Regions from separate parts of the Streptomyces sp. ATCC 21386 genome, predicted to be linked through region 2. Evidence: riboswitches for the same ligand, from Rfam matches in the RefSeq annotation. Region 2 holds a riboswitch; the other holds the start of a gene.

What was found. A riboswitch is a leader RNA that binds a small molecule or an ion and turns the genes downstream of it on or off. The one in region 2 is predicted to bind S-adenosylmethionine.
Region 1: linked by a shared signal. The riboswitch ahead of thrC (threonine synthase) and the one ahead of GWK25_RS31195 (aminotransferase class V-fold PLP-dependent enzyme) in region 2 are both predicted to bind S-adenosylmethionine.

The regions. Positions count from the first base shown of each region.
Region 1 is NZ_JAAVVL010000001.1:9,296,185-9,311,621, forward strand. It holds gene GWK25_RS39780 (hypothetical protein) at 1-160, shown strand, start outside; gene GWK25_RS39785 (ATP-binding protein) at 157-669, opposite strand; gene GWK25_RS39790 (NADH:flavin oxidoreductase) at 973-2,115, opposite strand; gene GWK25_RS39795 (TetR/AcrR family transcriptional regulator) at 2,313-2,891, opposite strand; gene GWK25_RS39800 (dihydrofolate reductase family protein) at 2,962-3,555, shown strand; gene groL (chaperonin GroEL) at 3,689-5,311, opposite strand; gene GWK25_RS39810 (cold-shock protein) at 5,665-5,871, opposite strand; gene GWK25_RS39815 (MoaD/ThiS family protein) at 6,332-6,607, opposite strand; gene thrC (threonine synthase) at 6,727-8,028, opposite strand; SAM riboswitch class I at 8,046-8,206, opposite strand; gene GWK25_RS39825 (glucosyl-3-phosphoglycerate synthase) at 8,338-9,282, shown strand; gene GWK25_RS39830 (trehalose-6-phosphate synthase) at 9,554-10,963, shown strand; gene otsB (trehalose-phosphatase) at 11,061-11,936, opposite strand; gene GWK25_RS39840 (DUF3263 domain-containing protein) at 11,954-12,181, opposite strand; gene GWK25_RS39845 (ABC transporter substrate-binding protein) at 12,496-13,716, opposite strand; gene GWK25_RS39850 (ROK family protein) at 13,979-14,971, shown strand; gene nagA (N-acetylglucosamine-6-phosphate deacetylase) at 14,971-15,437, shown strand, end outside.
Region 2 is NZ_JAAVVL010000001.1:7,246,031-7,261,467, reverse strand. It holds gene coxB (cytochrome c oxidase subunit II) at 1-429, shown strand, start outside; gene ctaD (cytochrome c oxidase subunit I) at 426-2,165, shown strand; gene GWK25_RS31235 (cytochrome c oxidase subunit 4) at 2,162-2,560, shown strand; gene GWK25_RS31230 (Ig-like domain-containing protein) at 2,704-4,047, shown strand; gene GWK25_RS31225 (hypothetical protein) at 4,044-4,457, opposite strand; gene GWK25_RS31220 (heme-copper oxidase subunit III) at 4,603-5,223, shown strand; gene GWK25_RS31215 (c-type cytochrome) at 5,321-6,130, shown strand; gene GWK25_RS31210 (ubiquinol-cytochrome c reductase iron-sulfur subunit) at 6,127-7,182, shown strand; gene GWK25_RS31205 (cytochrome bc complex cytochrome b subunit) at 7,179-8,819, shown strand; gene trpD (anthranilate phosphoribosyltransferase) at 8,974-10,038, shown strand; SAM riboswitch class IV at 10,330-10,445, shown strand; gene GWK25_RS31195 (aminotransferase class V-fold PLP-dependent enzyme) at 10,572-11,933, shown strand; gene GWK25_RS31190 (glycerate kinase) at 11,894-13,138, opposite strand; gene GWK25_RS31185 (SLC13 family permease) at 13,163-14,578, opposite strand; gene GWK25_RS31180 (response regulator transcription factor) at 14,689-15,363, opposite strand; gene GWK25_RS31175 (HAMP domain-containing sensor histidine kinase) at 15,392-15,437, opposite strand, start outside.

The DNA.
Region 1 (15,437 bases), 2.1 Mb from region 2:
CAACACCTGCCGGGGCGAACGCGCCCCCGCCCGCCCCCACTCACCCCTCTCCGCCGCCACCGTAAGCACCCACGCGGCGGAGATCCGCGCGGCGATGTCGCAGCAACGACAGGAACACCGGGCAGAGCCCGGGGCCCGTAGGTCTTCCCGTGTGACCTAGCTGTCGGAGCACGAGGGCCAGTGGTCCACCGCCCATTCCGGCCAGCCCGGCCAACCCGTCGGCGGGCCGGGGATCTCGTCGCCGTCGAGTTCGGCGGCGCCCGGCACCTGGAACTCCTCCCGCCATTGGTCCACGTCGGCCTCGCTCATCGGGAACGTCTGGTGCGGTGTCGTCGCCTGGCGGTGCGCGATGCGGGCGAGTTGGACGTCCTTGTCCACGGGAACGTAGACCACCTGGCATGCCGCCCCGGTCGACCGTGCCAGCCAGCGCAGTGCCGACCGTTCGTCGCGGCCCCAGAGCCCGTAGTCAAGCACGACGCTGGTCCCCAGCCGCAGCGCCTGCAGCGCGACCGAGATGAGCCGCCCTTCGAGCACCCACCGCTTGCCGTCGGCCATCGGATCGCCGAACAACGGGATCATCCAGTGATCCGGGGTCAGCCGCAGCGCCCGATGCGTCGCGGCGAGCTCTTTGGCCCGGGTGGTCTTCCCGGCTCCGGGAAGACCGACCATCAGGAACAGGGTGGCGACACGCGGGACGCGGAACGGGTCTTCGTACGGTGCGTTGACATGCTGCTGCTGAGACACGACTCCCCTGATCAGGCAGGATGGCCCGGCAGCACGGGAATGAGCGAGTGACTGCCGGCAGGACACCGATCGGGCGGTACGGGCAACCTCGGGTACCGCCGCTAGGCAGCGGTCCTGGTGGTCATGGGAGAGCAGCACATGCCTTCACCGTAGCCGACAGCGTCGGCTCCGCTCAGCGGCGACTCGGCTGAGCGAAGCTCTACTGATCGAACCCCAGCCAAGCGAACCTCAGCTGAGCGAACCCAGCGCCGCCGGCTCGAACGCCTTCAGCTCGTCGAAGCGGCCATCGAGCACCTTCGCCGCCCACTCGGGGTCCTGGAGCAGCGCCCGGCCCACGGCGACGAGGTCGAACTCCTCGGCCTCCAGTCCGTCCAGCAGATCGTCGATCGCCTTGGTCGACGCGTTCTCGCCGGCGAACGCGGCGAGGAACTCCCCGTCCAGGCCGACCGAACCGACCGTGATGGTGGGCTTGCCGGTGAGCTTCTTCGTCCAGCCCGCGAGGTTCAGCTCGGACCCCTCGAACTCGGCCTGCCAGTAGCGGCGCGTGGACGCGTGGAACGCGTCGACACCGGCCGCCACCAGCGGGCTCAGCAGCGCCTCCAGCTCCTGGGGCGTCTCGGCGAGACGCGCGTCGTACGCGTCCTGCTTCCACTGCGAGTAGCGGAAGATGACGGGGAAGTCGGCGGACACGGAGTCCCGTACGGCCGCCACGACCTCCGCCGCGAACTTCGTCCGGGCGACGAGGTCACCGCCGTAGGCGTCGGTGCGACGGTTGGTGTGCTCCCAGAGGAACTGGTCGACGAGGTAGCCGTGGGCGCCGTGGATCTCGACGCCGTCCATGCCGATGCGCTCGGCGTCGGCGGCGGACTTGGCGAAGGCCGCGACGACCTCGTCGATGTCGGCCTGGGTCATCGCGCGGCCGCCCTCGGCCTCGGTGCCGTCGGGCCGCAGACCGGAGGGGCCGAGGACCGGGGCCTCGGGGAACAGCTTGCCCTGCTGCCGGACGGTGCCGATGTGCCACAGCTGCGGCACGATCGTCCCGCCCCCGGCGTGCACGGCCTCCGCGACCTTCGCCCACCCGGCGAGCTGCTCCTCACCGGCGAACCGGGGCACCCCGTCGAGGTCCCCCGCCGTCTCGTGCCCGACGTACGTCCCCTCGGTCACGATCAGCCCGACCCCCGCGGCCGCCCGCCGCCCGTAGTACGAGGCGACGTCCGCACCGGGCACACCACCGGGCGAGAACACCCGCGTCATCGGCGCCATCGCGATCCGGTTGGGGATGGTCAGCCCGTTGATCGTGACGGGCCGGGACAGCACCTCGGCGGCACGGGACGCGGAACCAGTGGCGGAGGCGGCGGAGGCAGTGGTCACGGAGGAACTCCTTGGAGGCGTCGGACGGCGAGGGGCACCGACGGCGGCGGGCCGTCGGGTCCAGACGATATGTGCACATGCATCAACCGTCTCTCTGGCCAACGGCTCCCCCCGGCACCGCATTCCGCTCCGCTCGCAGAGCTCCCTGTGACCCCGGACACAACGGCGGGTGGCGCTCTCCTCGGATCGCCGCCGGTCTACTCCGCCCCCACGATGCGCTCCACGGCGGCCGCCACCAGCTGCTCACGCTCCGCCTCGTCGAAGACGTCCGGCAGCGTGAGCTGTTCGACGATCAGCCAGTTCAGCGTCAGGATGAGCAGCTTGACGGCCATGGCGTCGCCGGGGAGGCCGGAAGCCTCGTGATAGGCGACATTGGCGTCGACGTCGGCCCGGACCCGGTCGGTGAGGACCTTGCGCAGCTCGGGGCGGCGGGTGGCCTCCAGGCGCAGCTCCAGCAGTGCGAGGTAACCGGTGCGGAAGGCGGCGACGCGGCCGACGAGCTCCCGCATCAGTTCGACATAGGTCTCACGGTCGCGGCCGGCCGCCCGCTGACGGGCGATGGTGGCCTCGTCGGGCTGGAGCCGCTCGTAGACCCGGGCGCCGGCCTGGGTGAACAGGTCGTCACGGTTGGCGAAGTAGTTGGACGCCGTGCCGATGGGCACGGCGGCTTCGGCGTCCACGGCCCGGAAAGTCAGTCCTCGCGCGCCTTCTCGGGCCAGCACCTCGATAGCCGCGTCGACGAGGGCCGCGCGCCGCTGCTCGTTCCGTCTCACCATTGACACCACTCCGGATGTAGTACTACGTTCAAACCACTTCAAGCAGAGTACTACGTATGGGGGTCATGAGATGCGAAAGCTCGTGTACTACGTCGGCGTCTCGCTCGACGGCCGCATTGCCGGTCCCGGCGGCGAATTCGACTTCTTCCCGCAGGGCGACGAGCAGCAGGCCGCCGCCTACTCGACCTGGATGAACGCGCTGCACCCGGAGACCGTCCCGACCGCCTACCGCGCGGCCGTCGGCGTCGCCGACGCACCCAACCGGCGTTTCGACACCGTCGTCATGGGCCTCGGCACCTACCGCCCCGCCTTCGACAACGGGATCACCAGCCCCTACGCGCACCTGCGTCAGTACGTCGTGTCCAGCACCCTCGCCCCGGACACCGACCCTGCCGTCACCGTCGTGCCGAGCGACCCGCTCACCCTCGTCCGCGAGCTCAAGGCCGAAAAGAGCACCGGCTTGGACATCTGGCTCTGCGGCGGCGGCCGGCTCGCGGGCACCCTGTTGCCCGAGATCGACGAGCTGCTGATCAAGACCTACCCGGTCGTCGTCGGCACCGGAATCCCGATGGTCGACGGCGCCTTCGACCCCACCGCCTTCGACACCGCCGAACGCACGGCCTTCCCCAACGGCGTCACCTTCACCCGCCTCACGCGCCGCTGATGCGGGGGCCCTCTCCGGCTCTCGTCTCAGCCGAATCCTGCTCCCCTCCCAGCCGAAACGCCCGAGGGCGGCACCCCCCTTTCCAGGGGAGTGCCGCCCTCGGTACCGCAGGACGGTGATCGACCGGGGTCGATCAGAAGTCCATGTCACCGCCCGGCATGCCGCCGCCGGCGGGCGCGGCGGCCTTCTCCGGCTTGTCGGCGATGACGGCCTCGGTGGTCAGGAAGAGCGCGGCGATGGAGGCGGCGTTCTGCAGAGCGGAGCGCGTCACCTTCGCCGGGTCGATGATGCCGGAGGCGATCATGTCGACGTACTCACCGGTCGCGGCGTTCAGGCCGTGGCCGACCTGGAGGTTGCGGACCTTCTCCACGACGACGCCGCCCTCGAGGCCACCGTTGACGGCGATCTGCTTGAGCGGGGCCTCCAGCGCGAGCTTCACGGCGTTGGCGCCGGTCGCCTCGTCACCGTCGAGCTCCAGCTTCTCGAAGACCTGGGAGGCCTGCAGCAGGGCCACGCCACCACCGGCGACGATGCCCTCCTCGACGGCCGCCTTCGCGTTGCGAACGGCGTCCTCGATGCGGTGCTTGCGCTCCTTGAGCTCCACCTCGGTCGCGGCACCGGCCTTGATGACGGCCACGCCGCCCGCGAGCTTCGCCAGGCGCTCCTGGAGCTTCTCGCGGTCGTAGTCCGAGTCGCTGTTCTCGATCTCGGCGCGGATCTGGTTGACCCGGCCCTGGACCTGCTCCGAGGAGCCGGCCCCGTCGACGATGGTGGTCTCGTCCTTGGTGATGACGACCTTGCGGGCGCGGCCCAGGAGGTCGATGGTGGTGTTCTCGAGCTTGAGGCCGACCTCCTCGGAGATGACCTCGCCGCCGGTGAGGATGGCGATGTCGTTCAGCATCGCCTTGCGGCGGTCACCGAAGCCCGGGGCCTTGACGGCGACGGACTTGAAGGTGCCACGGATCTTGTTCACGACCAGGGTCGACAGGGCCTCGCCCTCGACGTCCTCGGCGATGATCAGCAGCGGCTTGCCCGACTGCATGACCTTCTCCAGGAGCGGGAGCAGGTCCTTGACGTTGGTGACCTTGGAGTTGGCGATGAGGATGTAGGGGTCCTCCAGGACCGCCTCCATGCGCTCCATGTCGGTCGCGAAGTACGCCGAGATGTAGCCCTTGTCGAAGCGCATGCCCTCGGTGAGCTCAAGCTCCAGACCGAAGGTCTGCGACTCCTCGACGGTGATGACGCCTTCCTTGCCGACCTTGTCCATGGCCTCGGCGATCAGCTCGCCGATCTGGGTGTCGGCGGCGGAGATGGAGGCCGTGGAGGCGATCTGCTCCTTGGTCTCGACCTCCTTGGCCTGGTCGAGCAGCGCACCGGAGACGGCCTCGACGGCCTTCTCGATGCCGCGCTTGAGGGCCATCGGGTTGGCGCCGGCGGCTACGTTGCGCAGGCCTTCCTTGACCAGGGCCTGGGCGAGAACGGTCGCGGTGGTCGTACCGTCACCGGCGACGTCGTCCGTCTTCTTGGCGACTTCCTTGACCAGCTCGGCGCCGATCTTCTCGTACGGGTCCTCGAGCTCGATCTCCTTGGCGATGGACACACCATCGTTGGTGATCGTGGGGGCGCCCCACTTCTTCTCGAGGACGACGTTCCGGCCCTTGGGGCCGAGCGTCACCTTGACGGCGTCCGCGAGCTGGTTCATGCCGCGCTCGAGGCCGCGCCGCGCCTCCTCGTCGAACGCGATGATCTTGGCCATGTGAAGTGGTCCTCCCGGACTGGGGTGGATTGCTCCGGACCGCGCTGGCGCCCGCGACGGACGGCCTGCCTGCCTCGTGGTTCCTTGCCCCACCCGGCCTGCGGGCCTCACCGACCCGGTCCTCGTTGTCACTCTCACCTTCAGAGTGCTAACGCCAATGATTAGCACTCGACCATGCCGAGTGCAAGCGGCTCTCGATGATCCGCAGGTGAACGCGCCCGCGCACGCGCCGCCCCGGCGGCCCAGCGCCCCGCACGTACCCCTCACACGCAGGAGGGCCCGCACCCCTGACGGGGTGCGAGCCCTCCCGAAAAGAACGAAGAACGTCGCTGCGTGAAACCCGGCGCGTTACTTCAGCCGACCGCGAGCCGGACCATGTCCGCCTGCGGCCCCTTCTGACCCTGCGAGATCTCGAACTCGACCCGCTGGCCCTCTTCCAGGGTGCGGTAACCGTCCATCTGGATCGCGCTGTAGTGGACGAATACATCCGCACCACCGTCGACCGCGATGAAGCCGTACCCCTTCTCCGCGTTGAACCACTTGACGGTGCCCTGAGCCATGCCTAACTCCCCTATTACTGGCCCTTGCACAGATCCACACTTCGCGGATCCGGGTCAGACCTCACCCCCCAACGGTTGGGGGTGTGCGCCGGAACGCGTCGACCGCGGCCGAATGTATCTGTCCAACTGCCCTCTGCAACAGGTCAATCGGACGAGAATTCTGGACACGACCGGTCGGGAATGTACGAACAATTCGCCTGAATTCAGGGCAAGTCGGGCCCCACAAAAGGAACGAAATACGCAAAAGGCCTGCACACTTTGGCTACTTCATATAGGGCGTGCGGCGCGATCGGATATGCGCCCGGCAAGGAATCACTACGGTGATCGGACCGGGTTCCCCAACTCTACAGTGCTCAACCATAGAGAATTGCCCCCTCCGCTTCTCTCACGGAGGGGGCAATTCGATGAACTCTCGGTAATCAAAGTTACCGACGGTTACTACCGACCGGTACGGCGACGGTCAGCCACCGGCGACCGCGGGAATGATCGAAACGCCCGCACCGTCCGGCGTAGCCGTCTCCAGACCCTGCTCGAAGCGGACGTCGTCGTCGTTCACGTACACGTTCACGAACCGCCGCAGCTTGCCCTGGTCGTCGAGCACCCGGGCGGCGATCCCGGTGTGGTTCTTCTCCAGGTCGGCGATGACCTCGGCGAGGGTCGCCCCCTCGGCACTCACCTCGGCCTGCCCGCCGGTGTAGGTGCGAAGAATGGTGGGGATGCGGACGGAAACGCTCATGACGTGTGACCTCCGGTCAGTGCAGAAGAGTTAGGGGCGCGGGGCTGTGTTCAATGTGCGGCTACCGCCGCGTGGGCGCGACCAGCCCCACGGACCCGCAGACGAACGACTACCAGGCCTTAGACAAGGCCGGCCTCACGGAACGAATCAAGGTTGGGCCGGATGGTCGCGGTCAGGCCGGTCCCGGCCACCGCGTCCAGCGTCTTGAGACCGTCACCGGTGTTGAGCACGACCGTGGTCAGCGTCGGGTCGAGGAGACCGTCCTCGATCAGCTTCTTCGTGACGCCGACGGTCACCCCACCGGCGGTCTCCGCGAAGATCCCCTCGGTGCGCGCGAGCAGCTTGATCGCCTCGACGACCTGCTCGTCCGTCACGTCCTCCACGGCCCCACCGGTCCGCCGCGCGATGTCCAGCACATACGGCCCGTCCGCCGGGTTGCCGATCGCGAGCGACTTGGCGATGGTGTTCGGCTTCTGGGGCCGCACCACGTCGTGCCCGGCCTTGAAGGCCACCGACACCGGCGAGCACCCCTCGGCCTGAGCGCCGAAGATCTTGTACGGCTTGTCCTCGACGAGCCCGAGCTTGATCAGCTCCTGCAGCCCCTTGTCGATCTTCGTGAGCTGCGACCCGGAGGCGATCGGCACGACCAGCTGGTCGGGAAGCTGCCAGCCGAGCTGCTCGCAGATCTCGTACGCGAGCGTCTTGGAGCCCTCAGCGTAGTACGGCCGCAGGTTGACGTTCACGAAGCCCCAGCCCTCGCCGGCCGGGTCGCCGATCAGCTCGGAGCAGAAGCGGTTCACGTCGTCGTAGTTGCCCTCGATGCCGACGAGCTCGCCGCCGTAGATCGCGGCCATGACGACCTTGCCCTGCTCCAGGTCGTGCGGGATGAACACGCAGGACCGGAAGCCGGCGCGGGCGGCGGCGGCGCCGACGGCACCGGCCAGGTTGCCCGTGGAGGAGCAGGAGAGAGTGGTGAAGCCGAAGGCGCGGGCCGCCTCAAGGGCCTGCGCGACGACCCGGTCCTTGAAGGAGTGCGTCGGGTTGCCGGAGTCGTCCTTGACGAAGAGCTTGCCGGCGTCGACGCCGAGCGCGGCGGCCAGGTTGTCGGCCTTCACGAGCTGGGTCCAGCCGGGGTTGATGTTCGGCTTCGTGGCCACGTCCGCGGGGACGGGCAGCAGGGGCGCGTACCGCCAGATGTTCGCGGGACCGGCCTCGATCCGCTTGCGCAGCTCCTCCGTGTCGTAGGCGGAGTAGTCGTACGCGATCTCCAGCGGCCCGAAACACTCCTCGCACGCGAAGACCGGGCCGAGGGGTACGCGGTGACCGCACTCACGACAGCTCAGAGCGGCGGCGGGGCCGAGGTCTACTGTGGAGGTGGAGCCGAGGGAGTCGGTGGTGCTTGCAACAGTCTGCGCAGCCATGGAGGCGAGGCCCTTTCTCCTCATCTTCCTCACGACGCACTTCGCCGTGAGACGGATTTGGCACCTTCCCTAGCCGGGAGCCTCACCACGATGACGGTGAACGGATGTCGTGGTCAGACCGGCTGGAGGGTTGCCGGGGCTTCATCGGGCCGTATCCCTCTGCCCCTCTGGATGAGCGGTATTTGGTTGTATGCGCCGACGAGCCGCGACATGCGATGGTCATCAGCGTTGTCCAAGACTGTAACCGAAGGCCAGGACAGTTGAGAGAGCCGTCCGAACCGCGAGATGAACGCAGAGGAGCCGCGCACTGTGCTGAACGAAGTCGAGCGCTGGCTGAGTACCCGCTCCTGGTCCATGGCCGACCGCCCGCTGCACCGGATCATGGCCGCGAAACGCGCCACGGGACAGACGGTCAGCGTCGTCCTGCCCGCGCTGAACGAGGAGGAGACGGTCGGCGACATCGTCGCGATCATCCGTCACGACCTCATGCGACAGGTCCCGCTGGTCGACGAGATCGTGGTCGTCGACTCCGGCTCGACCGACCGGACCTCGCAGGTCGCGGCGGCCGCCGGGGCCACGGTCGTCCACCGCGACGACATCCTGCCCCGCATCCCGGCCGTGCCCGGTAAGGGCGAGGTCCTGTGGCGGTCGCTGATGGTGACCTCCGGCGACATCGTCTGCTTCATCGACGCGGACCTCAGGGAGTTCTCGTCGGACTTCGTCTCCGGGATCGTCGGCCCCCTGCTCACCGACCCCGGTGTCGATCTCGTCAAGGCGATGTACGACCGCCCCCTGGGCTCGGCCGCGGGCCAGGGCGGACGTGTGACGGAACTCATGGCCCGCCCCCTGCTCAACATGCACTGGCCTCAGCTGGCCGGCTTCGTCCAGCCGCTCGGTGGCGAGTACGCGGCCCGGCGCTCGCTCCTCGAGCGGCTGCCGTTCCCGGTGGGCTACGGCATCGAGCTGGGCATGCTGGTCGACGCGCTGCACCTGGTCGGCCTCGACGCGCTCGCGCAGGTCGACGTGGGCGTCCGCAAACACCGGCACCAGGACGGGGCGGCGCTGGGCCGCATGTCGGCGGCGATCTACCGCACGGCTCAGCTGCGGCTGGCCCGGGGCCATCTGATCCGCCCGGTCCTGACGCAGTTCGAACGGGGCCGGGAGGGTTTCGAGCCACGCACGTACTCGGTGGACCTGGAGGAACGACAGCCGATGCTGGAGATCGAGGAGTACGCGGAGCGCAGGGCTGCGTAGGGCGGCGTAGGGGGTGGGGGTGCCTGTTTCGTCGCCGGGTGCGGGTGAGTGGGGCTTCTCGCGCAGTTCCCCGCGCCCCTGAAAAGCAGGGGCTGCGCCCCGTGCTTTTCAGGCCCGCAGGGCCTGGGCTTCTAGGGGCGCGGGGAACTGCGCGAGAAGCCCCCACTCACCCGCAGCCGCCCACGCAACACGCACCCCCTGCCCCATAGGCACCCCGTAGACGGCCGAACCGTACGTTTGACCGGCGAACCCAGGGGCTAGGTTGAGCCGTATGGCATCGACGCACAGCGCGCGGATCCTCGTCGCCTCCAACCGCGGCCCCATCACGTACACCGAGGACGAATCCGGCGCCCTCACAGCGAAGCGCGGCGGTGGCGGCCTCGTCTCGGGCCTCTCCGCGATCGACCCGGACGCGGGGGCCGTCTGGGTGTGCTCCGCCCTCGGCGACGGCGACCGCGAGGCCGTACGCCGCGGTGTCGGCGAGCCCGGCGTCCGCATGCTCGACATCCCCGCCGACGTGCACCACGACGCGTACAACGGCGTCGCCAACTCCACGCTGTGGTTCGTGCACCACATGCTGTACCAGACCCCGCTGGAGCCGTCCTTCGACGCGGAGTTCCGGCGCCAGTGGGCGTCGTACGAGACGTACAACCGCGCCTTCGCCGAGGCCCTCGCCCAGGAGGCGGCGGACGGCGCGTCCGTGCTCGTGCAGGACTACCACCTGACCCTGGTCCCCCGGATGCTCCGCGAGCTCCGCCCCGACCTGCGGATCGGTCACTTCTCCCACACCCCGTGGGCGCCCGTCGAGTACTTCCGGCTGTTGCCCGACGACATCGCCGCCCAGGTGCTCGACGGCATCCTCGGCGCCGACCGGGCCGCGTTCCTCACCCGGCGGTGGGCGGACGCGTTCACCGAGTGCGCGCGCGCCGTCCTCGGCCCCGATGCCCCGTCCGGCACCCGGATCGGCGTGCACGGCCTGGGCGCCGACGCGGACTTCCTGCGGGCCCGCGCCCACCAGGCGGACGTCGACGACCGCATGGCCACGCTGCGGGAGCAGATCGGTACGGCCCCCGACGGCTCCCCGCGCCGCACCATCGTCCGCGTCGACCGTACGGAACTCTCCAAGAACATCGTGCGCGGCCTGCACGCCTTCCGGCAGCTTCTCGACGAGCGGCCGGACTGGCGCGAGCGCGTCGTGCACATCGCCCTCGCCTACCCGTCGCGGCAGGACCTCGCGGTGTACCGGGACTACATGACCGAGGTCCAGCGGGTCGCGGACGACATCAACGAGCGGTACGGGACGCCGGACTGGACCCCGGTCGTCCTCCACCTGAAGGACGACTTCGCGCGCTCCCTCGCGGCCTACCGGCTCGCCGACGTGGCCCTGGTGAACCCCATCCGGGACGGCATGAACCTCGTCGCCAAGGAGGTGCCGGTCGTCTCCGACGAGGGGTGCGCCCTCGTGCTGTCACGGGAGGCCGGGGCGTACGAGGAGCTGGGCGACGACGCGCTGGTGGTGAACCCCTACGACGTGGTGGGCACGGCCGCCGCCCTGCACGAGGCGTTGCGCCAGCCGGCGGCGGAGCGGGCGGAGCGGACGAAGCGGCTCGTCGCGGCGGCGACCGCATTGCCGCCGACGCGGTGGTTCCTGGATCAGTTGGGGGCGTTGGAGGGCGCCTGACAGCTCGGGGGGGTTCGTCGGCGAGTGCGGGTCCGGTGGGGCGTGGGGTTTCTCCCGCAGTTCCCCGCGCCCCTGAAAAGCACCGGGCCCCCTGTCGCTACACGTGCTCGGCGATCGTCGACAGCAGGTGGACGACGCCCGCCGGGCCGTCCACCACCAGGTCCGCGCGCTCCGACAACTCGCTCACCTCCGCGCTGCCGCTGCACACCAGCAGGCCCGGTGTGCCCTCGGTGCGGAGTTTCTCGACGGTGGCGAAGGCGGGGAGGTCGCCGAGGTCGTCGCCGGCGTAGAGGACGGACTCCGCGGCGGTCTCCTTGAGGTAGTCGTGGAGGGCGACGCCCTTGTCCATGCCCGGGGGGCGCAGTTCGAGGACCATGCGGCCGGGTTCGACGATGAGGCCGTGCCGGCCGGCGAGGTCGGCCAGCGGGGCGCGCAGCGCTTCGAAGGCGGCCTGCGGGTCGGTGGCGCGGCGCGTGTGGACGGCGACCGCGCGGCCCTTCTCCTCGATCCAGGTGCCCTGCCACGCGCCGACGCCGTCCAGCAGCCCGGGGAGCTCCGCGCGGACCGCGGCGACACCGGGGTGCGGGGCGGGGGCGCTGACGGTGCCGGTGACGGCGTCCCAGCGTTCGGCGCCGTAGTGGCCGAGGACGACGAGGTGTTCCAGTCCGGGGACACCGGCGAAGCCGCCGTGGCGGACGGCGACGGCGGCGGGGCGACCGGTCACCACGGCGACGGAGGCGACCTTGGGGGCGAGTGCGGCGAGCGCGGCCACGGCGTCGGGGTGGGCGCGGGCCTGTTCGGGGTCGGGGACGATGGGGGCGAGGGTGCCGTCGAAGTCGAGCGCGATCACCGTGCGGCCGGGTCGTCGGAGGATCGCGTCCAGCGCGTCCCGCCCGGCGGGGGTCACGGGTGTCGGCAAGGTGGCCCCGGAGTTCGCCGGATGCGTGTTCTCTGCGTCCTTGTGGCTGCCCATGGCTTCGACCCTATCCGTCATCGCTCCTCGCGGCGGGCCTCTCGCACCCTTCGCAGCCGGTTGACGGTGACCGGGTCGTGGGCGAGGGCGCGGGGGTCGTCGAGCAGGGCGTTGAGGAGCTGGTAGTACCGCACGGGAGCGATCCCGAGCCGCTCCCTTATGGCCCGCTCCTTGGCCCCCGGCCCCGCCCACGACTGCCGTTCCACGGCGAGGATGGCCTGTTCACGGGGTTCGAGCGCGTCCATGGGACGACCGTAACGGAGGGGTGTGACAGGGCGCCCAGCAGCTCGGGGGTGCGTGTGTCGTCGGCGGCCGGCGGCCGGTGGGGCTTCTCGCGCAGTTCCCCGCGCCCCTGAAAAGCAGGGGCTGCGCCCCGTGCTTTTCATCCCGCAGCCCCGTCGCCTCTCAGGCCCGCAGCCCCGTCGCCTCTCAGGCCCGCAGGGCCGTGGTCTTTCAGGCCCGCAGGGCCGTGGTCTTTCAGGGGCGCGGGGAACTGCGCGCGAAGCCCCACGAACCCGCACCCGCCAACGAAACACGCACCCCCGAGCTACTGGGCGCCCTATTCCCCCCGGTCCGCAACACTCGCCGTCTTCTGCAACTGCTCCAGCACAACCCCCGGATCAGTTCCCGGCCGCACCGCCCGCCCGATCTGCTCCTTGACCGCCGCGCTGACATCCGCCCAGGACGTCTTGCCCACCGGCGGCAGCACCGCGCCCGGCAACGCGTCGAGGAACGGCGCGAGGTCCGCCTCGTCCTTGTCCGCCGCCATCTCCTCGGACGCCGACACGGTCACCGGCAGCAGGTCGTACTCCCGGGAGAAGTCGAGGACGTTCGCGTCGCTGTAGACGAAGTCGAGGAAGTCCCCGATCTCCTCCCCGTGGCCGTTCTCCTTGAAGGCCATCATCCAGTCGGCCACCCCCATGGTCGCGTGCCGCCCGCCGCCGTACCCGGGCATGGCGGCCGTCCCGTAGTCGACCCCCTCGTCCGCGGCCATCCGCATCAGGCTGGGGTGCCCGTTGAGCATGCCGACCTCCCCGCGCGCGAACGCCGCGAACGCGTCGGCCCGGTTCAGCTCCGCCGGCGCGGTGGGCCCGGTGAGCCCCTGGTCGACGAGCTTCTCCTTGAGCCAGGTGAAGGTCCGGACGTTCTCCTCGGAGTCGAGACGGTAGGTGCCGACGGTGTCGACATAGCCCGCCCCGCCGCTGAGCAGCCACTGCATGGTCTCGGCCTGGGCCTCCTCGGGCCCGAGCGGCAGCGCGTAGGGGGTCTTGACCCCGGCCTCGTCGAGGGCCTCGGCGTCGGCCGCCAGCTCGCTCCAGTTGCGCGGGGCGCCGTCGAGGCCCGCCTCGGCGAAGAGCTTCTTGTTGTAGAAGAGGACGCGGGTGGACGCGGCGAAGGGCATCCCGTAGGCGGCGCGCCGCACCTTGCCGGCGTCGGCGAGCTGGGGGAGGAACCCGGCCTGGACGGGGATGGAGAGCAGGTCGTCCACCTCGTAGAGCCGGTCGGCGGCGGCGTAGTCCGCGTAGGTGCCCGCCTGCGCCATGTCGGGCGCCTCACCGGCGGCGACCATCTCCTTGACCTTGCGGTCGACGTCGTTCCAGGAGTACACGGTGACGTCGACCTTGACGCCCGGGGTCTTCTTCTCGTACGCCTTCACGACGTCGTCCCAGTACTTCCGGGAGCTGTTGGCCCTGGAGTCGCCGTAGTCGGCGGCGACCAGTTCCAGGGTGACGCCGGGGCCGTCGGCCGCCGAGGCACCGCAGCCCGCAAGCGTCGCCATCAGTCCCAGCGCGGTCAGTACCGCCGTCCCGCTGTTCCTGACGCCCGTCTTCGTCCGCCGCTGCCGCTCTCGCACTCGTCCTGCCCCAAACCCGTCGCACGTGCCCCCGCGTGAACCAGCCTGAGTCACCGGCTCTCCGCTCAAGGCCGTTGATCACTCAACTTCTCGAACCCTCCATAAGGTCTACACCACTCCTCTCATGAGGTCTAGACCACGCGAGTGGACTAGACCTCTCGCGGGTCCAAGGGCCACACTGTCCTCCGTGAGACATGTCATCGCCCTCGACGTGGGCGGCACCGGGATGAAGGCCGCGCTGGTCGGGGCCGACAGCGCGGACTCCGGGGGTACACCCGCCGGGGCCCCCGTCCTGCTGCACCAGGCACGCCGGGCGACCGGACGCGAGCGCGGGCCGGAAGCCGTCGTCGCGTCGATCCTCGACTTCGCCGCAGAGCTGCGCACGTACGGCGAACGGCACTTCGGCGAGCCCGCCCTCGCCGCCGGCGTCGCCGTGCCCGGCATCGTCGACGCCGAGCGGGGCACGGCCGTCTACGCCGCCAACCTCGGCTGGCGCGACGTCCCGCTGCGCGCGCTCCTCACCGAACGCCTCGGCGTCCCGGTCGCCCTCGGCCACGACGTACGCACCGGAGGGCTCGCGGAGGGGCGCGTGGGCGCGGGCCGGGGCGCGGACCGCTATCTCTTCGTGGCGCTCGGCACCGGGATCGCCGGCGCGATCGGCGTCGACGGCCGGGTGGAGGCAGGCGCCCACGGCTTCGCGGGCGAGATCGGCCACGTCGTCGTACGGCCCGGGGGCATCCCGTGCCCCTGCGGGCAGTACGGCTGTCTGGAGCGGTACGCCTCGGCGGCGGCCGTCAGCCAGGCCTGGGCGCAGACGTGCGGGGAACCCGAGGCCGACGCGGCGGACTGCGCCAAGGCCGTCGAGTCGGGCGACCCGCGCGCGAGCGCCGTCTGGCAGCACGCCGTCGACGCCCTCGCCGACGGCCTCGTCACCGCCCTCACTCTCCTCGACCCCCGCACCCTCATCATCGGCGGCGGCCTGGCGGAGGCCGGTGACACCCTGTTCGACCCTCTCCGCGCCGCCGTGGAACACCGGGTGACCTTCCAGAAGGTCCCCACCATCGTCCCCGCGGCCCTGGGCGACACCGCGGGCAGCCTGGGCGCCGGCCTGATGGCCTGGGACCTGATCGCCCCCACGAGCCCCACAACCCCGACGGACCCTTCGGAGGTAACCGCCTGATGCCCCCCGCATTTTCCGACCAAGGGTCCGAAACCAGCGCCCCGTCAGGGGCACGGGGCAGCGCTGAACATGCGGCTGCCGGCGCGCGGGCGCGACCAGCCCCCACCCACCCGCAGTCGCCGAACCCAGCGCGTCCCTACGTCCTGGAAGGCGCCGACGTCGTCCTCCCCACCGGCACGGCAAAAAACGCCCGACTCACCATCGACGGCACCAAGATCACCGAAGGCATCCCCGAGAACGCCCGCACCATCGACGTCCGCGGCCACTGGATCGTCCCCGGCTTCGTCGACCTCCACAACCACGGCGGCGGCGGAGCCTCCTTCACCTCCGGCACCGTCGACGAGGTGCTCACGGGCATCCGCACCCACCGCCTGCACGGCACCACCACCCTCGTCGCCTCCACGGTCACCGACGACATGGACGGCCTCGCCCACCGCGCCGGCCTCCTCTCCGAACTCGCCGAACA
Region 2 (15,437 bases):
AAGAACCAGTTCCCGGACAACGCGGGCGGCGTCTACACCTGCGGTATCCCCGGCGACGAGAACCCGCAGACCGGCAACCCCGGCCCCACCCTGTGGCTGCCCGAGGGCAAGACGGTCCGCTTCGTGCTGACCTCGCGTGACGTCATCCACTCCTTCTGGGTCGTGCCGTTCCTGATGAAGCAGGACGTCATCCCGGGCCACACCAACGTGTTCCAGGTGACGCCCAATCAGGAGGGCACCTTCCTCGGCAAGTGCGCCGAGCTGTGCGGCGTCGACCACTCCCGGATGCTCTTCAACGTGAAGGTCGTCTCCCAGGAGCGGTACGAGCAGCACCTGAAGGAGCTGGCCGAGAAGGGCCAGACCGGTTATGTCCCGGCGGGCATCGAGCAGACGCAGCACGAGAAGGACCGGGAGGTGAACCAGCTGTGAGCATCGTCAACGAACCCCAGGGCACCGCCGCAGACGAGGGCTCGTACGAGGACGAGCTGCCCGTCCGGCGCAAGCAGCCCGGCAACGTGGTGGTCAAGTGGCTGACCACCACCGACCACAAGACCATCGGCACCCTGTACCTGGTCACGTCGTTCGCGTTCTTCTGCATCGGCGGCGTCATGGCGCTCTTCATGCGCGCCGAGCTCGCCCGCCCGGGCACGCAGATCATGTCGAACGAGCAGTTCAACCAGGCGTTCACGATGCACGGCACGATCATGCTGCTGATGTTCGCGACGCCGCTGTTCGCCGGATTCGCCAACTGGATCATGCCGCTGCAGATCGGCGCGCCCGACGTGGCGTTCCCGCGGCTGAACATGTTCGCGTACTGGCTGTACCTCTTCGGCTCGCTCATCGCGGTCGGTGGCTTCCTCACCCCGCAGGGCGCGGCCGACTTCGGCTGGTTCGCCTACAGCCCGCTGTCGGACGCGGTCCGCAGCCCGGGTATCGGCGCCGACATGTGGATCATGGGTCTGGCCTTCTCCGGCTTCGGCACGATCCTCGGCTCGGTCAACTTCATCACCACGATCATCTGCATGCGCGCGCCCGGCATGACGATGTTCCGCATGCCGATCTTCACCTGGAACGTGCTGCTGACCGGTGTCCTGGTCCTGCTCGCCTTCCCGGTCCTCGCGGCCGCGCTGTTCGCCCTGGAGGCGGACCGCAAGTTCGGGGCCCACATCTTCGACCCGGCCAACGGCGGCGCGCTGCTCTGGCAACACCTCTTCTGGTTCTTCGGCCATCCAGAGGTGTACATCATCGCCCTGCCGTTCTTCGGCATCATCTCCGAGGTCATCCCGGTCTTCTCCCGCAAGCCGATGTTCGGCTACATGGGCCTGATCGGCGCGACCATCGCGATCGCCGGCCTCTCGGTGACGGTGTGGGCGCACCACATGTACGTCACCGGTGGTGTGCTGCTGCCGTTCTTCTCCTTCATGACGTTCCTCATCGCCGTACCGACCGGCGTGAAGTTCTTCAACTGGATCGGCACGATGTGGAAGGGCTCGCTGTCCTTCGAGACCCCGATGCTCTGGGCGACCGGCTTCCTGATCACCTTCACCTTCGGTGGTCTGACCGGTGTCATCCTGGCCTCGCCCCCGATGGACTTCCACGTCTCCGACTCGTACTTCGTGGTGGCGCACTTCCACTACGTCGTCTTCGGCACCGTGGTGTTCGCGATGTTCTCCGGCTTCCACTTCTGGTGGCCGAAGATGACGGGCAAGATGCTCGACGAGCGCCTCGGCAAGATCACCTTCTGGACGCTGTTCATCGGCTTCCACGGCACGTTCCTCGTCCAGCACTGGCTGGGTGCCGAGGGCATGCCGCGCCGGTACGCGGACTACCTCGCGGCCGACGGCTTCACCGCGCTCAACACGGTCTCCACGATCGCCTCGTTCGTGCTCGGTCTGTCGATCCTGCCGTTCCTCTACAACGTGTGGAAGACCGCCAAGTACGGCAAGCCCGTCGGCGTGGACGACCCGTGGGGCTACGGCCGCTCCCTGGAGTGGGCGACCTCCTGCCCGCCGCCGCGGCACAACTTCCTCACCCTGCCGCGGATCCGCAGTGAATCCCCGGCGTTCGACCTGCACCACCCGGAGATCGCCGCGCTCGAACAGCTCGCGCACGGCGGTCCGGCGGCCAACGAGCTCGCGACCAGCGGCAAGGAGGCCGGCAAGTGAAGGTCCAAGGCAAGATGTTCATCTGGCTGAGCGTCTTCGTCCTCGCCATGGCGATCGTCTATGGCGTGTGGTCGAAGGAGCCGGCCGGCACCACGGCGCTCTTCCTGGCCTTCGGCCTGTGCATCATGGTCGGCTACTACCTGGCCTTCACGGCCCGGCGGGTCGACGTGGGCGCGCAGGACGACAAGGAGGCCGACGTCGCGGACGACGCCGGTGAGCTGGGCTTCTTCAGCCCGCACAGCTGGCAGCCCCTCGCCCTGGGCGTGGGCGGCGCGCTCGCCTTCATGGGCGTCGTCTTCGGCTGGTGGCTGCTGTACTTCTCCACCCCGATCATCCTGATCGGCCTGTGGGGCTGGGTCTTCGAGTACTACCGCGGCGAGAACCAGAACCAGTAGCACGCGCCTGTAGCACGCACCGCGCGCACGGAAGCCCGGACACTCCGCCAGGAGGTCCGGGCTTCCCCCTTTCGCCACGGCGTACGTAGCCCACATGGGTCACCCGGCGCGCCGCGCCCGACGGGCGTTTCTACGTTGAACCCATGAGCACTTCAGAACTTTGCAAGGGCGCCACAGCCGGTGTCGAGAGCCCGACCGTGCTCGACCCTTCGGGCCTCCGCGCGCTCAGCCTCTCGACACCGGCGCGCCCGCGCCGTAACCGCATAGTCGTCGGCTGCACCCTGCTGGTGGTCGCCCTGGGAGCGGGCGTCACCGCCTGCGGTTCCGGTGGCCACCCCCTCTCGGGCACGCCCTACGACGCGACCGACCACGTCTCCTTCAACGCCCCCACCCGCGACGGCGAGAAGGCCGACCCGGACAAGCCCCTGGAAGTCACCGCCAAGGGCGACGGGCGCATCACCGACGTCACCGCCGTGGACGCCGCCGGACGCTATGTGGCGGGCGAACTCTCCGAGGACGGGGCCCGGTGGCACTCCACGTCACCGCTCGCCGCCCACGCCCGTTACACGGTCCACGTGAGCACCGAGGACGAGGACGGCGCCCCCGGCCGCGAGACCGTCGCCTTCGACACCGGCCGCCCGCTCACCAAGAAGCGTCTGAACGTCACCTTCGGACCGAAGGAGGGCCGGTACGGCGTCGGCCAGCCCGTCACCGCCGAGCTCAGCCGGCCGGTCAAGGACAAGGCCGCCCGGTCCGTCGTCGAACGGGCGCTCAAGGTGGACTCCACGCCCGCCGCGGAGGGCGCCTGGCACTGGGTGGACGACAAGAAGCTGCACTACCGGCCCAAGGAGTACTGGCCCGCCGAGGCCACCATCCGGGTGCACAGCAACCTGGAGGGCCTCAAGATAGGCGACCGGCTCTGGGGCGGGAAGGCCGAGCCGATCCAGCTGACCACCGGCGCCAAGATAGTCGCCGTCACGGACGCCGCCGCACACCAGATGACCGTCTACAAGAACGACGAGGTCGTCAAGCGGATACCGGTCACCACCGGCATGCCGGGGTACGACACCCGCAACGGCGTCAAGGTGGTACTGGCCAAGGAAGGCACCGTCCGCATGACCAGCGCCAGCATAGGCGCGTCCGACTTCTACGACCTGACCGTGCACCACTCCGTCAGGGTCACCAACAGCGGCGAGTACGTCCACGCCGCCCCCTGGTCCACCGGCTCCCAGGGGTACGCCAACGTCAGCCACGGCTGCACCGGCATGAGCATGGACAACGCCCAGTGGTTCTACGACACCATCAACGAGGGCGACATCGTCGAGGTCGTCAACTCCGCCGGTGACACCATGGCCCCCTTCGGCAACGGCTACGGCGACTGGAACCTCGACTGGAAGAACTGGCGCGAGGGCAGCGCCCTGGTGGGCGGCACGAAGGAAGTACCCGGACCCCAGGTACAGGCTCGCCTGAGGCCCGAGTCGGTCTAGACGAGACCTTGAGCGCTCAGCGCCTGCCGGCTGCGGAGCAGGGCGGCCAGCGCCGCCGCGAACTCCACCGGCTCCACCGGCAGGGTCACCGCCGCGTCCGCCCGGCTCCACGTGGCGAGCCACGCGTCCTGCGGCCGCCCGATGAGCACCAGCGCGGGCGGGCACTCGAAGATCTCGTCCTTGATCTGCCGGCACACCCCCATGCCGCCCATGGGCACGGCCTCGCCGTCGAGGACACAGACGTCGATCCCGCCCCTGTCCAGTTCCTTGATGACGGCGGCGGGGGTCGCGCACTCGATGAACTCCACGGCCGGCACGTCAGGAGCGGGGCGGCGCCCGGTCGCGAGCCGCACCTGCTCCCGGGTGTTGGAGTCGTCGCTGTAGACCAGCACCGTGGCGGTCGGCTGCATTGTTCCTCCGTGACGTCAGCGTCTTAAGGACAGGGCCCGATGCGCGGATGCTACTCCCTCGAACCCCACGTCAGCACCGGTACGGAAGGGAGCAACACTCCGAACGGCACCCCCCGGAGTGAGGGCGGGATAAGCGACCGACATAATGTCGGTCGTGGCGACAGCAACGACAGTAGAAACCGGGCACGCGCACCCGTCGGTCAACCGGCCGAACCTCACCAGCGTCGGAACCATCATCTGGTTGAGTTCCGAGCTGATGTTCTTCGCGGCCCTCTTCGCGATGTACTTCACCCTGCGATCGGTGACCGGTCCGGAGTTCTGGTCGGAGAAGGCCGACACCCTGAACTTCCCGTTCTCGGCGACGAACACCACGATCCTGGTGCTCTCCTCCCTCACCTGCCAGCTCGGCGTGTTCGCCGCCGAGCGCGGGGACGTGAAGAAGCTCCGGATGTGGTTCATCGTCACGTTCGTGATGGGTGCGATCTTCATCGGCGGTCAGGTCTTCGAGTACACCGAGCTGGTCAAGCACGAGGGCCTGTCGCTCTCGTCCGACCCGTACGGCTCGGTCTTCTACCTGACCACCGGCTTCCACGGCCTGCACGTGACGGGCGGTCTCATCGCCTTCCTGCTGGTCCTCGGACGCACCTACGCGGCCAAGAGGTTCACCCACGAGCAGGCGACCGCGGCCATCGTCGTGTCCTACTACTGGCACTTCGTCGATGTCGTCTGGATCGGCCTCTTCGCCACGATCTACATGATCAAGTAGATCGGCGGCCGGGCCGGGCGACCGACGCGCCGGCCTCGCACCGAGAACGACCCTTCCAGAAGCACCGACGCAGAAGATCCTGACACCGGGGTAATCCGTGAAAAAGCTCTCCGCACGACGACGCCATCCGCTGGCGGCGCTCGTCGTCCTAACCATCGCGCTGGCGGCCTGCGCGGGGCTGTACACCGCCTTCGCACCCGCGGACAAGGCGGTGGCCGAAGAAACCGCGCAGACCCTCACCATCGAGGAGGGCAAGAAGCTCTACGCCGTCGGCTGCGCGAGTTGCCACGGCACCGGCGGTCAGGGCACCTCCGACGGTCCCAGCCTCGTGGGTGTGGGCGCGGCGGCCGTCGACTTCCAGGTCGGCACCGGCCGTATGCCGGCCCAGCAGCCGGGCGCGCAGGTCCCGAAGAAGCCGGTCGTCTACTCGCAGGCCGAGATCGACCAGCTCGCGGCGTACATCTCCTCCCTGGGCGCCGGCCCGGAGATCCCGACCGAGAACGAGTACGACCCCGAGGGCGCGGACATCGCCGAGGGCGGCGAACTCTTCCGGACCAACTGCGCTCAGTGCCACAACTTCACCGGCAAGGGTGGTGCGCTGTCCGAGGGCAAGTACGCGCCGTCCCTTGAGGGTGTCGACCCGAAGCACATCTACGAGGCCATGCAGACGGGCCCGCAGAACATGCCGTCCTTCCCCGACACCACGCTGTCGGAGGAGAACAAGAAGGACATCATCGCGTACCTCGACGCGGTCAACAGCGACGACACCGTGGAGCCCGGTGGCCTCAGCCTCGGCGGGCTCGGCCCGGTCAGCGAAGGCCTCTTCGGCTGGGTGTTCGGGCTCGGCGCGCTGATCGCCGTCGCCGTCTGGGTCGCCGCTCGGACCGCAAAGGCCAAGAAGTCATGAGTAGCCAAGAGATTCCAGAAGAGAACCTGCCCATCGAGCAGGACGCGCACGGCGCGGTGACGGTCGCGGACGAGGAGAACCCCTTCGCGGACCCCGGCCTGCCGCCCCACGAGCACCGGGTCCAGGACATCGACGAGCGGGCCGCCAAGCGGTCCGAGCGCACGGTCGCCCTGCTGTTCACGGTGTCGATGCTGGCCACCGTCGCCTTCATCGCCTCGTACCTGGTGATCGACGTCGACAAGTCGATCTACGTCTGGCCGATCGGTCACATCAGCGCGCTGAACTTCGCGCTGGGCATGACCCTGGGTCTGTCGCTGTTCTGTATCGGCGCCGGCGCGGTCCACTGGGCCCGCACGCTGATGTCGGACGTCGAGGTCGCCGACGAGCGTCACCCGATCGAGGCCTCGCCCGAGGTCAAGGCCAAGGTCCTGGCCGACTTCAAGCAGGGTGCCCAGGAGTCCGCGCTCGGCCGCCGCAAGCTGATCCGCAACACGATGTTCGGCGCGCTGGCCCTGTTCCCGCTCTCCGGTGTCTTCCTGCTCGGCGGCCTCGGCCCCGCGCCCGGCACCAAGCTGCGGCACACCACCTGGGCCAAGGGCAAGAAGCTCGTCAACATGAACACCAACGAGCCGCTGCGTCCCTCGGACGTCGCGGTCGGGTCGCTGACCTTCGCCATGCCGGACGGCCTGGACGAGCACGACCACGACTTCCAGAAGAACATCGCCAAGGACGCCCTGATGATCGTTCGGATCCAGCCGAACGACATCAAGGACAAGCGCGAGCTGGAGTGGTCCCACGAGGGCATCGTGGCGTTCTCGAAGATCTGCACCCACGTGGGATGCCCGATCTCGCTGTACGAGCAGCAGACGCACCACGTGCTCTGCCCCTGCCACCAGTCCACCTTCGACCTCGCCGACGGCGGGCGGGTCATCTTCGGCCCCGCGGGTCACGCCCTTCCGCAGCTGAGGATCACCGTCGGCGAAGAGGGCTACCTCGAAGCGGTCGGCGACTTCGAAGAGCCCGTCGGTCCTGCCTTCTGGGAGCGCGGATGAGTACTACGCCCACCACCGACGCACGCGACAAGCGTGCCAAGGCACCGGCCGGCGAGCGCGTCGCCGACTGGGCCGACGGCCGGCTCGGGGTCTACTCCCTGGCCAAGGCCAACATGCGCAAGATCTTCCCCGACCACTGGTCGTTCATGCTGGGCGAGATCTGCCTGTACAGCTTCATCATCATCATCCTCACGGGTGTGTACCTGACTCTCTTCTTCCACCCGTCGATGAACGAGGTGGAGTACCACGGCAGCTACATCCCGCTGCAGGGTCAGCTGATGTCCGAGGCGTTCAACTCGACCATGCACATCTCCTTCGAGGTGCGCGGTGGTCTGCTGATCCGGCAGATCCACCACTGGGCCGCGTTGATCTTCCTCGCCGGCATGTTCGTGCACATGATGCGCGTGTTCTTCACGGGTGCGTTCCGCAAGCCCCGTGAGGTCAACTGGCTGTTCGGCTTCCTGCTGTTCGTCCTCGGCATGTTCACCGGCTTCACCGGTTACTCGCTCCCGGACGACCTGCTCTCCGGCACCGGTGTCCGCTTCATGGAGGGCGCGGTCCTGTCCGTGCCGATCGTCGGCACGTACCTGTCGTTCTTCCTCTTCGGCGGGGAGTTCCCGGGCGGCGACTTCGTGGCCCGCTTCTACTCCGTCCACATCCTGCTGCTGCCGGGCATCATGCTCGGCCTCGTGGTGGCGCACCTGATCCTGGTCTTCTACCACAAGCACACCCAGTACGCGGGTCCCGGCAAGACGAACAACAACGTCGTCGGCATGCCGCTGCTCCCCGTGTACATGGCGAAGGCCGGCGGCTTCTTCTTCCTGGTCTTCGGCGTCATCGCGATCATCTCGGCGATCGCCACGATCAACCCGATCTGGACCATGGGCCCCTACCGGCCGGACCAGGTCTCCACCGGCGCCCAGCCCGACTGGTACATGGGCTTCTCCGAGGGTCTGATCCGTGTCATGCCGGGCTGGGAGATCAACTTCTGGGGTCACACGCTCGTCCTGGGCGTGTTCATCCCGCTGGTGATCTTCCCGTTGGTCCTGGTCGCGATCGCGGTCTACCCGTTCATCGAGTCCTGGGTCACCGGCGACAAGCGCGAGCACCACATCCTGGACCGCCCGCGCAACGCGCCGACCCGTACGGCCTTCGGCGTCGCGTGGATCACCTGGTACATGGTCCTGCTGATCGGTGGTGGAAACGACCTCTGGGCGACCCACTTCCACCTGTCGATCAACTCGATCACCTGGTTCGTCCGGATCGCGTTCTTCGTGGCCCCGGTCCTCGCGTTCGTCGTCACCAAGCGCATCTGCCTCGGCCTGCAGCGCCGCGACAAGGACAAGATCCTGCACGGTCGCGAGACCGGCATCATCAAGCGCCTGCCGCACGGTGAGTTCATCGAGGTCCACGAGCCGCTCAGCCAGGAGCAGCTGCACACGCTCACGGCGCACGAGCAGTACAAGCCGGCCGAGCTCGGCCCCGCGGTCGACGAGAACGGTGTCGCCCGCAAGGTCTCGCGCCTGGAGAAGGTCCGCGTCAAGCTGAACAAGGGCTACTACGGCCCGGACAGCCAGATCGCCAAGCCGACCGTCGAGGAGTACAAGGAGATCACGAGCGGCCACGGCCACCACTGATCGCTTCGCTTCGCCACACACGGTCGAAGGGCCCCCGTCCGATCTTCGGACGGGGGCCCTTCGCCGTGCCCCGACCTGGATAGGGTGGGCGTATCAGTGATTTCGCGGTCCGCGTGGCATCCCCTGCTCGCGGCTACGACACCCAGGAGCGGCTATGAGCGCTGTGACCCCCGCTGGAGGCGACACCGCGGCGGGCCGTTCCTGGCCCGCCGTGCTGAACGCGCTGCTGTCCGGGCACGACCAGGACGCCGGTGCCACCTTCTGGGCGATGGACCAGATCATGCGCGGTGAGGCGACGGACGCGCAGATCGCCGGGTTCGTGGTCGCGCTGCGGGCCAAGGGGGAGACCGTCGAGGAGATCACCGGTCTCGTCGAGGCGCTGTACGAGCACGCCAAGGTGATCGAGGTGTCGGGGAGGACCGTCGACATCGTCGGTACGGGCGGGGACGGCGCCAAGACGGTCAACATCTCCACCATGTCGTCGATCGTCGTCGCCGGTACGGGCGCGAAGGTCGTCAAGCACGGCAACCGGGCCGCGTCGTCGGCGTCCGGGGCGTCCGACGTGCTGGAGAAGCTGGGCGTCAATCTGGAGCTGACGCCGCAGCGGGTGGCCGAGGTCGCCGAGGAGGCCGGGATCACCTTCTGCTTCGCGGTGAAGTTCCATCCGGCGCTGCGTCATGTGGCCGCAGCGCGTGGGCAGTTGGGCATCAGAACCGTCTTCAACGCGCTCGGGCCGCTGGCCAACCCGGCGAAGGTGCGGGCCCAGGCGGTCGGTGTGGCCGACCCCCGGATGGCGCCGATCATGGCCGGTGTCTTCGCCGAGCGCGGCAACTCCTCGCTGGTCTTCCGCGGGGACGACGGGCTGGACGAGCTGACGACCACGGCGACGTCGCGGGTGTGGGTCGTACGGGACGGCAAGGTGACCGAGGAGGGCTTCGACCCGCGTGACGTGGGGTTGGAGCTGGTGCCGGTGGAGGCGTTGCGCGGGGCCGACGCCTCGTACAACGCGGATGTCGCGCGGCGGCTGCTGGCCGGGGAGACGGGACCCGTGCGGGATGCGGTGCTGCTGAACTCGGCGGCGGCGCTGGTGGCGTTGGAGCCGACGTCCGGGCCGCTGGCGGAGCAGTTGCGGGGCGGGATGGAGAAGGCGGCGGAGTCGATCGACTCCGGGTCGGCGCGGCGGGTCCTCGAGCGGTGGGTCGCGGCGACGAACCGGTAGTTCTCCGACTGAACCGGTAGTTCTCCGACTGCGGGTGCGTGGGGGCTGGTCGCGCGCAGTTCCCCGCGCCCCTGAAAAGCATGGGCTGCGCCCCATGCCTTTCAACTCGCGGCCCCGCCGCTTTTCAGGCCCGAAGGGCCTGGTCTTCTAGGGCGCGGGGATGTGCGCGAGAAGCCCCACCGGGCCCGCGGTCGCCAACGAACCGTCCCGCCCCCGAGCTAGCAGGCGCCCCATTCCGGAATCCGGACTCGAGTTGCGGCGCGGCGATCACTTCACGTACGTTCTGGTTCAGGTCATGAGTGACAGCCCATAGCCCCGGCTGGCTGTCCGGCAACCCTCCTTCCGTGGCGGGGTGCCCCGGGTGAAGACCGGGTCGTAGGCAGCGAGGTCTACGGCAAGCGCGGTTTCGAGGGAGTCTTCCGTGAGCAAGCGAATGCGATAGGGCCGCCGAGCCCCGCCTCCGCGCACCCCTTTCTCTTCTTTCTCCTCCTCCGCATGCCTTCCTTCGGCATGCCTCCTCACGGGAGCACCCCATGTCTGTCTCCACCCTTGCCGCCGACCAGTCCGTTTGCGCCCCGCTGCCCGTTCTGGGCCGGGATGTCACCGTCCCGCTCGTCACCGGCGGAGAGGTCAGCTACGCCGCGCTCGACTACGCGGCCAGCGCCCCGGCCCTGCAGCGCGTCTGGGACGACGTGGCGGCGTACGCGCCCTACTACGGCAGCGTCCACCGCGGCGCCGGCTACCTCTCCCAGCTGTCGACCGACCTCTTCGAGAACGCCCGCAGGACCGTCGCGGAGTTCCTCGACTGCCGTGCCGACGACCAGCTGATCTTCACCCGTTCGACGACGGACTCGCTGAACCTGCTGGCCCAGGCGCTCCCCGCCGACTGCCAGGTCTTCGTCTTCGAGACCGAGCACCACGCCTCGCTGCTGCCGTGGCGGCACGCGCGGGTCACCTACCTGGACGCGCCCCGCACGCCGCGGGAGGCCGTCGCCACCCTGGAGGCCGCCCTCGCCGAACGCGACCCGCACGGGCCTGCGCTGGTCTGCGTCACCGGCGCCTCCAACGTCACCGGCGAGATCTGGCCGGTGCGGGAGCTGGCCGCCGCCGCGCACGCCCACGGCGCGCGGATCGTCCTCGACGCCGCCCAGCTGGCCCCCCACCACCCCCTCTCCGTACAGGAGTTGGACGTGGACTGGGTCGCCTTCTCCGGCCACAAGCTGTACGCGCCGTTCGGTTCGGGCGTCCTCGCCGGCCGCGCCGACTGGCTGCGCGCGGCGGACCCGTACCTCGCGGGCGGCGGCGCCAGCCGCAAGGTGACCCGGCGCACCGACGGCGGTGTGGACGTCGAGTGGCACGAGACCGCCGCCCGGCACGAGGCCGGTTCGCCCAACGTCATCGGCGCCTACTCCATCGCCGCCGCCTGCAAGGCGCTCACCGAGGCCGGGTTCGACACCCTGGTCGCCCGTGAGCGGCACCTGATCGACACCGTGCGCGCCGGGCTCGCCGAGGTGCCCGAGGTGCGGATCCTCTCGCTCTTCGGGGACGACGCCCCGCGCGTCGGCGTCATCTCCTTCGTCGTCGAGGGCTGGAACAGCTCCCACTTCGCCGCCGCCCTGTCCGCCGAGTACGGCATCGGCGTACGCGACGGACTCTTCTGCGCCCACCCCCTCGTGCGCACCCTCCTCGGCAGCGACCCGCAGACCCAGGGCGAGTGCGGCGCCCCCGAGGCCGCGCCCGGCGAGCGCTCCCTGAACGCGATCCGGGTGAGCTTCGGCGCGGGCACCCCCGACGAGCACGTGGAGCGGTTCGTGAGCGCGGTGAAGGAGCTCGTACGGGACGGCGCGCAGTGGAACTACCGTACGGAGGACGGGCGTTGCGTTCCGGCCGTCTGACGCTCGGCCGTCTGACGCTCGGCAGGCCGGCTGCCTGCCGTCACCCGTGCGCCCAGGACGATCATCCGCAGGGCCCGTTCCGTGGCGTCGGTGAGGAGCTCGCTCGCGCGGAGCATGGCCTCCGCCAGGGCCATCGGGGCGGGCAGGATGCCGGTGTACGCGTCCACGCCGGGTACCTCGTGCGCGCCCTCGCCGAGCGTGCCCGCGAGGGCGAGGACCGGGCGGCCGTGCAGCTTGGCGCGCCTGGCGACCTCGGCGGGGACCTTGCCGCGCGGTGTCTGGTGGTCGAGGGCGCCCTCGGCGGTGATGACCAGGTCGGCGCGGGCGAGCCGGGCGTCGAGGTCCAGGTGGTCCAGCAACACCTCGAAGCGGGGGAGCAACCGGGCGCCCAGGGCGGCCAGTCCGGCCCCGAGTCCGCCGGAGGCGCCGGTGCCGGGGCCGTACCGGAGATCGGTGCCGGCGGGCACGTCGGGCAGGTCGCGGGTGAGGACGTACGCCCAGTTCTCCAGGGCCGTGGAGAGCTCCTCGACCTGCTCCGGTGTCGCCCCCTTCTGCGGGCCGAAGACCCGGGCCACGCCCCTCTCGCCGCACAGCACGTTGAACGGGTTGCAGGCCACCAGCAGCTCCACGTCCTTCAGACGGGGGTCGAGACCGGACGGGTCGATCCGGTCCAGTCGGGTCAACTCCCGCCCTCCCACAGGTAGTTCACGACCGGCGGCGTCCAGGAGGCGCGCTCCCAGCGCCTGGAGGGCACCGGCCCCGCCGTCCGACGTACCGGAGTCGCCGCAGCCGATCAGGATCCGCCCCACTCCGGTGTCGAGCGCGGCACGGATCAGCTCGCCGACGCCGTACGTGGTCGTCGCGCCGGGGTCGCGCAGGGCGGCGGGGACGAGGGAGAGTCCCGCGACGGCGGCCATCTCCACCACGGCCGTGTCCGTCATTTCGGAGGCTGGGGAGCCGAGGAGGGCGAAGTGGGTCTCGAGCGGTTCGCCGACCGGGCCGGTGGCGAACCGGGGGACCAGGCGGCCCCCGGTGGAGGCGGCCAGCGCGGCCGCCGTGCCCTCGCCCCCGTCCACCAGGGGGATGAGGTCCACCTCGGCGTCGGGGACCGCCCGGCGGACGCCTTCCGCGATGGCCTCGGCGGCGGCCTCGGCCGACAGGGACTCCTTGAAGCCACTGGGGGCCACGGCGACTCGGTTCAGCATGTTCTCAGGGCTCCTGACGAAGGGTTACGGGACGAGCGGGACGCCCATCAGCGGCCAGACCGCCAGGGCGAAGAGCACGATCAGGGCGGCGGTCAGCGGGGCCAGGACGGCGGAGAGCCGCAGCAGGTCGCGGGGGGTGTAGGTGGGAGTGCCGGGGAGGTCGGCGAAGAGCGCGACCGGCTTCGCCGAGGCGGGGAGGGTGTGGCAGAAGCCCGCCGCGGCGGTGGAGGCTAGCGCGGCGGCGACCGGATTGACCCCGGCACCCACGGCCGCCGCGACCACCAGCGGGACCAGCACCGACGACCGTGCCGACCGCGACTGCAGCACCAGATGCGCGGCCGTGCTCACCGCCACGACCACGGCCAGGAAGAGCGGCGGTGTGAGCCCCGCGGGCAGCCCGGAGACCAGCCACTTCGCCGCCCCCGAGTCGCTGAGCGCGACGCCCATCGCCATCGTCGCGGCCATGAACAGCAGCATCGACCAGGGCACGGTCCTCAGCGCGTCCTTCAGCCGCACGGTGCCCAGCGCCGGCGAGCAGGCGACGACCGCCCCGATCAGCGCGACCACGGCCGGCGGCACCCGGTGCAGCGGCTCGCTGCACCACAGGACCACGACCGTGGCCAGCAGCAGGGCGCACCGCGACTCCGCGGCCGACCAGGGGCCGGACACCGGTCGCTCGCTGTGGAGCTGGATCTCCTCGACGGTGACGCGCACGAGGCCCCGGCGGTCCGCGCGGCGGGTCGTCGTCAACAGGACGGCCTCGGCCGCCAGATGGGACGACACGATGGCCAGCGGCAGCCCCAGCAGCAACCACTGGGTGAAGCCGATCCGGTCGCCGGTCGCCTCCCACAGCACCGACACGGTGATCAGATGCGCGCCCGCGCCGATCAGGGTCGCCACCGCCGACAGCAGGATCACGGTGGGGAACAGCAGCGCGAGCATCACGACCAGTCGTCGCCGGTCGGCCAGCGCCTTCGCCAGGGCCAGGAACACGGGCAGCGCGAGCGCGGCGCGGCCCGAGGTGGCGGGCACGGCGAAGGCGGTCACCACGAGCGCCGCCGTCGTCAGGTGTGTCAGCTGCCGTACGGTGCGCGCGCCGCTGACGAGAAAGGCCGCGGCCCGGCCCGCGAGCCCCGTCCGGGTCACCGCCGCCGCCAGGACGAACGCGCAGATCAGCAGCCATACGGTGTCGTCGCCGAGGGTACGGAAGAGGGTGTCGTCGCTGATCACTCCCGTGACGGTGAGGGCGAGGCCGGCGCCGAGGGCGATGTAGGTGTCGTCGATCGGGGTGCCGATCCACGCGCAGGTCGCCAGCGCGAACACCGCGAGGGTGAGGCGGGCGTCTCCGCCGAGGCCGACGAAATTGCCGGGTACCGCGAGCAGGGCGCAGAGGGAGAGGGCCACGCAGAGGGAGGCGGCGAGACGGAGGGTCAGGGTCACGTCTTCAAGGGTTCGACCCGGGGGTGAGTCCTTGATGAGGCGTTGATGAAGGGAACTTCACGTCGGTCTTCGGCCGCGGGCCTGTGGGGGGCGCGCAGTTCCCCGTGCCCCTAGAGGGGCGCGGCTGCGGGCAAGCGGTAGCCCATGCCCCGCACCGTCTCCAGTTGTGCGGCTCCGAGCTTCTTCCGCAGCGCCCGTACGTACACGTCCACGATGTTCGACCCCGGGTCGAAGTCGTAGCCCCAGACGTGGGACAGGATCTGCTCCCGGGACAGGACCTGGCCGGGGTGGCGCAGGAACAGTTCCAGCAGGACGAACTCCCGCGCCGTCAGGTCCACCAGGCGCTCCCCGGCCCTCGCCCGCCGCGTCCGCAGGTCCAGGGTCAGTTCGCCGCTGCGCAGCATCGTCACCTCGGGCGCCCGTGCGGCCGTACGCAGCCGGAGGCGGACGCGCGCGAGCAGTTCCTCGAAGCGGAACGGCTTGGTCATCCAGTCGTCGGCGCCGCCCTCCAGGCCGGCCACGGTGTCGCGTACGGAGTCGCGGGCGGTCAGCACGATCACCGGGACGGTCACCCGGGCCTCGCGCAGCTCGCGCAGGACCGTGAAGCCGTCGCGGCCGGGGAGACCGATGTCGAGGACGATCAGGTCGAAACCGCCGGTGAGGGCGTAGTCGTAGGCCGCGTCGCCGTCGCCGACCACGGTCGTGGTGAAGCCGCCCGCGCGCAGGCCCTTCTCCACGAACGAGGCGATGCGTTCCTCGTCCTCGACGATGAGGATGCGGTTCACGGGCGAGCTCCTTCGGTGTCCGTCGGTTTCATGCGCGTGCCTCCTCCAGAGTCAGGACGAAGGTCGCGCCGCCG